2 regions of the Bacillus sp. T3 genome follow, and region 1 is predicted to be linked to the other one. Evidence: riboswitches for the same ligand, from Rfam matches in the RefSeq annotation. Region 1 holds a riboswitch; the other holds the start of a gene.
What was found. Region 1 has a riboswitch for ZMP and ZTP ahead of RGF10_RS09565 (bifunctional 5,10-methylenetetrahydrofolate dehydrogenase/5,10-methenyltetrahydrofolate cyclohydrolase). Riboswitches for the same ligand answer to the same signal wherever they lie in the genome.

Region 1 (3,418 bases):
ATTATTAATGACAATAAAAAGAAAAAAGACTTATTTGATAGTGTAGTAATGTCTTAAATCTAAGGATTATTCAAAGGAGGAGATGACAGCGTGGTAAATAAAAGCTTAGCAGCATTAAAATTATTAGTTGGTACTGTTCATGAATTACCGGATCGTTTAGGAAAAACAGTGCGTGTCGGTGATAAAGAAATCGCCGTATTTAAACTTTCAGGTGGAAGCATCCGCGCGGTTGAAAACCGCTGTCCGCATAAAGGCGGAGTATTGGCAGAGGGAGTTGTGAGTGGAGATTTTGTTTTCTGTCCGATGCATGATTGGAAGATCTGCCTAGATAATGGAATGGTTCAAGAGCCGGATACGGGATGTGTCAAAACCTATAAAACATCTATAGAAGGCGATGAGATTTTTCTCCTTATTGATGGTTAGAAAGCAAAGAGGATATACAGCCGATCCAATCACCGGATTATCTGTATATCCTCTTTTTTACTTTTTGAAGATTTCAGCTCTTTTATGATTTCATTGCTTCCAATTCTTCTTTGCTAGGACCATATACGCCTGGAACTTTCAAGTCAGCTTGTCTCATAAGGACAGTCAATTGTCCGCGATGATGAGCCTGATGTTGAATTAGCAGACGGAAAACAGCTTGAAATGGCATTTCCCTACCAAATAAATTCACCATTTTATTGAAGTTTTCATCTGAAACCTGTTCAGAAAATGCTTGTGCTAACCGTTGACTTACTGTTTTGTAAGTCTCGCTGATTTCAGTAGCTGATTTCGGCGCCTCTTTTTTAAGATCAGGAGTCTCAAATTTTAATCCTACCTGTGATGGAAAGAAGTAAGCTGCACCAGCAATGTGCCAAGCCAGGCTTCCAATACTATATAATCCTGGGAAAACTTCCTGATTCAACGATTCATCCGTTAATACATCCAGTATTTTTTGGGTAACTGCTGCTTCTTGTTTCCATTCGTTTAAGAAATCATTCACTGATGTAAACATCCTAGTTCCTCCTTAAATTGCAAATCCTTAGTTTTAGTCAATTAGGTTCAGTTTAATTGACTGTAACTATAATAACAAGTTTCACTAATCCTTTGATAAATTGCAATTGAAAATATCCTTACTTTGTTTATTCTTTTTATAAAGTAAGGCAGATAAAACCAATTGACAAAAACAAAATAAAATTACCAATGAGGTTTTTTATAGGTATATCCACATTTATACTTCCTATGGGTCCGCCCAGGATTTATTTAGTGACATCGAATAATTATAGTACATATCCATCTCTAGATTTTCGAAAACAATAAGCTTTATTTTTCCCATGGTCTCATTTGTTTCCTTTTCAGAAAACTCTTCTATTGAACAGCTATTTTTTGTATGATATGCTCAAAGAAATAAGAATATAATAGTGCGGTAACTGACGGCAATTGTGGATTTAACCACATGGAAACCGCATTTATATTAGTCGGGTCGTCTGGGCAGAGATAGGGATTATATCCTTATCTCTTTTTATATTTAAGGAGGGTTTTCAATGGAAAAGATAATATTAGATGGTAGGATTGTTGCAAAACATATCACAGAAAATTTAATTGGTCGAGTCAAAGATTTGAAAGAAAGAGGAGTTACTCCCTGTCTAGCTACAATATTAGTAGGTGACGATCCTTCGTCAGAAACCTATGTGAAGATGAAAGGAAATGCTTGTGAAAGAATTGGAATAAAATCGTTACGAATTCATCTACCAAAAGAAACTCAAACAGTTGACCTTTTAAAGGTAATCGAAGAATTAAATCAAGATAACTCAGTGCATGGAATACTCCTTCAACATCCCGTACCTTCACATATTGACGAGCGAAAAGCGTTCGAATCTATTGATATTGCGAAGGATGTGGACGGAGTGACAAGTATCGGTTTTGGTCAAACTGCCTTCGGTTTTGGGAAATTCCCTTCCTGTACCCCTGCAGCCATCATGGAAATCATTAAATATTACAAAATATCGATTACTGGAAAACATGCTGTTGTTGTCGGTAGGAGCCCTATTTTAGGTAAACCAGTTTCAGCACTACTTTTAAATGCAAATGCAACAGTTACCACTTGTCATTCTCACACTGTAAATTTATCAGAGTTATTAAAGCAGGCTGATATAGTTGTAGCTGCGATAGGGAAACCGAACTTTATTAAAGGTAGCTGGATTAAAGACGGAGCAATTGTCCTTGATGCAGGCTATAAAAAGGGAAATGTTGGTGATGTTGATTATATGGAGTGTTTCGAAAAAGCAGGAGCCATTACACCAGTCCCTGGAGGTGTTGGCCCAGTAACTATTTCTATGTTGTTAAAACATACGGTTATTTCAGCCGAAACTTCAATACCACAATCTCATTAATAAAAGGAAGAGTCGGATTTAAAAGACCGACTCTTTTTCCTTATTTGAAATATTCCCCAAAAGCAGATGCCTTTTTTAGCTTAAGAAAAGCGCTCTTATAATGAATAAAGATTTTTTGTTTATTTGTTGGTTGTGATTAAGACTATGTACTTAATTACGCTAAAACCTAGGATTTGACCCGATTACGACAGTAGCGTCCAGTTCCTCATCCCTAGTCAATTTTGCGGTTAACCCAGCACCTGAAAAGATTTCAAAGGTCTGAGGTGCCTGTATTCTGCTCGTCTCTATCAAAAGATGTCCTCCAGGTGCTAGCCAGAGAAATGCTTCTTCTACTACTCTTCGCTGAATGTCAAGTCCATCCTCTCCGCCATCAAGCGCCACCTTCGGTTCATATAGGCGAGCCTCCTGTGGGAGCAACTTGATTGACTCGGTAGGAACGTAAGGTACATTCGCAACTAGGATGTTCACATGGCCTTTAAGCGAGTGGGGCAGAGCTTTATACAAGTCACCTTCAAAAACATGGCCACCGAAATCAGTCACGTTGCGTCCAGCGCATTGTACTGAGACAGGATCAATGTCAACAGAGTATAATTCAACTCGTCCTAAAGCTGCCGCCAGTGCTACACCCACAGCACCGGACCCGCAACATAGGTCAACGACGATATCATCAGTGCATAACAAGGCTTCTGCCTGGCGAACAAGAAACTCGGTACGTTGGCGAGGCACGAAAACGCCTTGCTCCACTTCTATCCGCAAACCACAGAACTCTGCATAACCTACAACATATTCAAGAGGTAAACCATCGGCACGCATTTCTACCATTTTCTTAAGGTCCTCTAGCGTTTGTGCCTCTGAGATAAGTAACCGGGTCTCATCTTCAGCGTAAACACAACCAGCGCTTCGAAGCCTGTTAATTATCCATTTTTCCGTAACATTTTCCAAAAAGAAATTACATTTTCCCCCTATTTATCTCACCACTTTTGCTAAGCTTATTTATAAAATTGTATTCTTTAAAAGCCGGAGATATCCCTCTATCCATCCCACTC
Region 2 (3,418 bases), 260 kb from region 1:
GAAGGTTTCAAAGGATTTAAAATACACACTATCAACAAAATTACTACAATATGACTTAACTACTGCTCAATGGAGTGTTCTTAAATGTCTAGACCTAGAGGAGAAGCAGCATACGACCCTTATAAGGAGAACAGCAGTTGAACTTGCAGCAAAATTAGACTTTGATAAGCCAACCATTTCAGGGATTTTAAAGAGACTCGCTGATAAAGGAATGATAGTTAAGGAATCTCATCCACATGACAGAAGGGCATCTGTTATTGTTTTGACTGAAAAAGCGAGAGGGTTGATTCCAATTCTTGAACAAATTAGTGATTCCATTATAGAAGAATCGTTACAGAGCTTTGACCAAGAAGAAAAAGAGTTGTTTATCATGTATTTAAAGAAAATGGATGCTTCATTATCTTAGGAGGGGGACGAATGTCTACTGTATTGGTCACAGGTTCAACAGGAAATATTGGACGGTATGTGATAGAGAATTTGATAGCAAAAGGTGTGGAAGTAAAGGCTGGAGTGACAAACATAGAAAAAGGCAAAACATTTTTTGTTGGAAAAAATATTAATCCGGTCTATTTTGATTTTTTAAGAAAAGATACATATCAAAATGCATTGCAAGGAGTTACAAAGATATTTTTGGTCCGCCCTCCAAAGCTGGCTTCGCCGAAAGAGGATATGCTACCATTTTTGGAACAGGCAAAAAGGATGGGTGTAGAGCATATTGTATTTGTCTCCTTATTAGGAGTAGAAAAAAATCCAATCGTTCCGCACTGGAAAATTGAGACGTATATTCGTGAACTAGGATTTCATTATACATTTTTAAGACCCAGTTTTTTTATGCAAAACATCAATACAACTCACCGCGAAGATGTTATACAAAGAAATGAATTATATATGCCAGTCGGTTCTGCAAAAACGAGCTTCATTGATACAAGAGATATTGCGGATGTGGCTGCGATTTGTCTTACAGAGAAAGGTCATCTCGACCAGGCTTATACGCTAACCGGGAATGAAGCGATCTCGTATTATGAAGCTGCTTCGATCATGAGTGAAGTACTTGGACGTAAGATAACCTATATCAATCCTGGAACCTTTGAGTTTCGAAGGACGATCATCAAACGTGGTACTCCAAAGGATTTTGCCAATGTGATGACGATGCTGTATTTCATGACCAAATTGGGGACTGCACAAATCATTACAAATACAGCAGAAATGCTTTTGAAACGACCGCCCATTTCATTTAAACAATATGTAGAGGATCATAAAAAAGATTTTATCAATCGCGATTAGAACATTCTATTATGATGAATCCATCCAATCAGTATCGGCTCCGCCTACGCCGTATACCATGATAGCCACGCATGCTATCCCCGCTACTCAATACTATAGCAATGAAATGTTAATTTTATACAAGCAATTTGTTTATGTCCTGTAAAGAATCTATTAACAAATAATGAATGAAAGATAAGGGGCATCTGAACCATTGCAATATAAAAAAATCATATTTAATGTTGCTAATTAGCTGAATATTTGTTAAACTAGAAAAAATCAAAAGGCTATGTGTAACTGGCGAAACGCGGATAACCGCGAGGGAGCACATAGTGTCGAAGCCGTTCGCCTGGGCAGAGGTAAGGGATTTTGATCCCTTACCTCTTTCTGCTTAAAGGAGATGGTTGTAAGGATTTGGGAAATTTACCTCTTTTAAAAAATGAACATCTTTTTGTAAAGCCAAGTGAAAGAACATTGTTGATTATTAAACAATCGGTTGATTGGAGCGGAAGGTGCGGAAATCAACTGACAAATTCAACGAAGTTTTTTGGAAAAAGCTTATTATTCATTTCAAAAATTAAAAATGGATCACAATGATGAAGGGGAGAAAATACAAATGAGCACAATAACTTTAGACACGGTGAAAACAATCAAAACATTAAATAATATTGCAGAAAATGGATTGAAAGTTTTTAATCAAGGTAATTTTACAATTGATAATAACAGTGAAAATCCAGATGCAATTGTTGTACGTAGCTTTAACATGCATGCAATGGAATTTGGAGACAATTTAAAAGCAATTGCTCGTGCGGGTGCTGGTGTTAATAATATTCCAGTTGATAAATGCACTGAAGAAGGAATTGTTGTATTTAATACACCTGGTGCAAATGCGAACGCAGTTAAAGAGTTGGTTCTTACAACATTAATGGCATCTTCTCGTAACCTTTTCGCCGGTGTGGCTTGGACCAAAACTCTAGCAGAAGAAGGTGACCAAGTTCCAAAGCTAGTTGAAGCTGGTAAAAAGCAATTTGTTGGAAAAGAGATTAAGGGTAAAACTCTAGGTGTAATCGGTTTAGGTGCAATCGGTGCACTTGTTGCCAATGATGCTTTAGATTTGGATATGGACGTAATTGGTTTCGATCCGTTCATTTCTGTCGATACAGCTTGGAATTTATCACGTAATGTTCAACGTGCAATGACGCTTGAACAATTATTCGCTAATTCTGATTATATTACTGTGCATGTCCCATTAACGAATGACACAAAGGGAATGTTCAATAAAGATACATTTGCGATCATGAAGGATGGCGTTACAATCTTAAACTTCTCTCGCGGAGAGCTTGTCAATGAAGTTGATATGGCTGTTGCACTTGAAGCAGGAAAAGTTGGCAGATATATTACAGATTTCCCAAATGAAAATGTATTGAAAATGGATAATGTTATTCCGATTCCTCACCTTGGTGCATCAACACAAGAATCTGAGGAAAATTGCGCAATCATGGCTGCTCGTCAAATTAAAGACTTTTTAGAAACTGGAAATATCAAAAACTCTGTAAATTTCCCGAATGCTTCACTTGAATTTACAGGGAAGCGTCGTGTAGCAGCATTTCATAAAAACGTTCCAAACATGGTTGGTCAGCTTACAGGAGCAATCTCAAGCTATAACCTCAACATTGCTGACATGGTAAATCGAAGCCGTGGTAACTATGCATACACAATGATTGATATTGATGAAAAAGTAAATGGTGACGTAGTTCCAGGCCTAGAGGAAAAAATCAACGCAATTGCAGGCATCGTTACGGCACGTATTATTTAATTTAATTTTTATATGATAAAAAAGCGAGTCGCATTTCATACTGAAATGCGACTCGCTTTTTTGCCTTTTAAGAGAGAAAAATTTCTCATGAATAATGCTTTGGCGGTTTATCTAAAAATAAGAAGAAAAATCGGTTAATATTTTTTCATTTATATATTTACATTCAGAAAATTTTTAATTAATATTAAATATGTGTAATTTTAATTCGACAAAATCCGGCAAAAATCGACAGAAATTTTAAGTTTGCATCTAGGAGGATTATCATGGATTTGTTTAGAAAAAAATCAATCTCAATGCTTATCTCGCAATCGGAAGCAAAAGGGGCTTCATTAAAAAAAG

Region 2: it holds a riboswitch for ZMP and ZTP, as region 1 does, so the genes downstream of both, RGF10_RS10915 (phosphoglycerate dehydrogenase) here and RGF10_RS09565 (bifunctional 5,10-methylenetetrahydrofolate dehydrogenase/5,10-methenyltetrahydrofolate cyclohydrolase) in region 1, are expected to answer to the same signal.

The regions. Positions count from the first base shown of each region.
Region 1 covers NZ_CP137761.1:1,839,769-1,843,186, reverse strand. Annotated here, with positions in the region: partial or broken gene nirB (nitrite reductase large subunit NirB) at 1-57, shown strand, start outside; gene nirD (nitrite reductase small subunit NirD) at 91-423, shown strand; gene RGF10_RS09570 (DinB family protein) at 506-994, opposite strand; ZMP/ZTP riboswitch at 1,396-1,479, shown strand; gene RGF10_RS09565 (bifunctional 5,10-methylenetetrahydrofolate dehydrogenase/5,10-methenyltetrahydrofolate cyclohydrolase) at 1,524-2,372, shown strand; gene RGF10_RS09560 (putative protein N(5)-glutamine methyltransferase) at 2,532-3,314, opposite strand.
Region 2 covers NZ_CP137761.1:2,097,871-2,101,288, forward strand. Annotated here, with positions in the region: gene RGF10_RS10905 (MarR family winged helix-turn-helix transcriptional regulator) at 1-406, shown strand, start outside; gene RGF10_RS10910 (SDR family oxidoreductase) at 418-1,284, shown strand; ZMP/ZTP riboswitch at 1,547-1,625, shown strand; gene RGF10_RS10915 (phosphoglycerate dehydrogenase) at 1,880-3,079, shown strand; gene RGF10_RS10920 (branched-chain amino acid transporter BcaP) at 3,343-3,418, shown strand, end outside.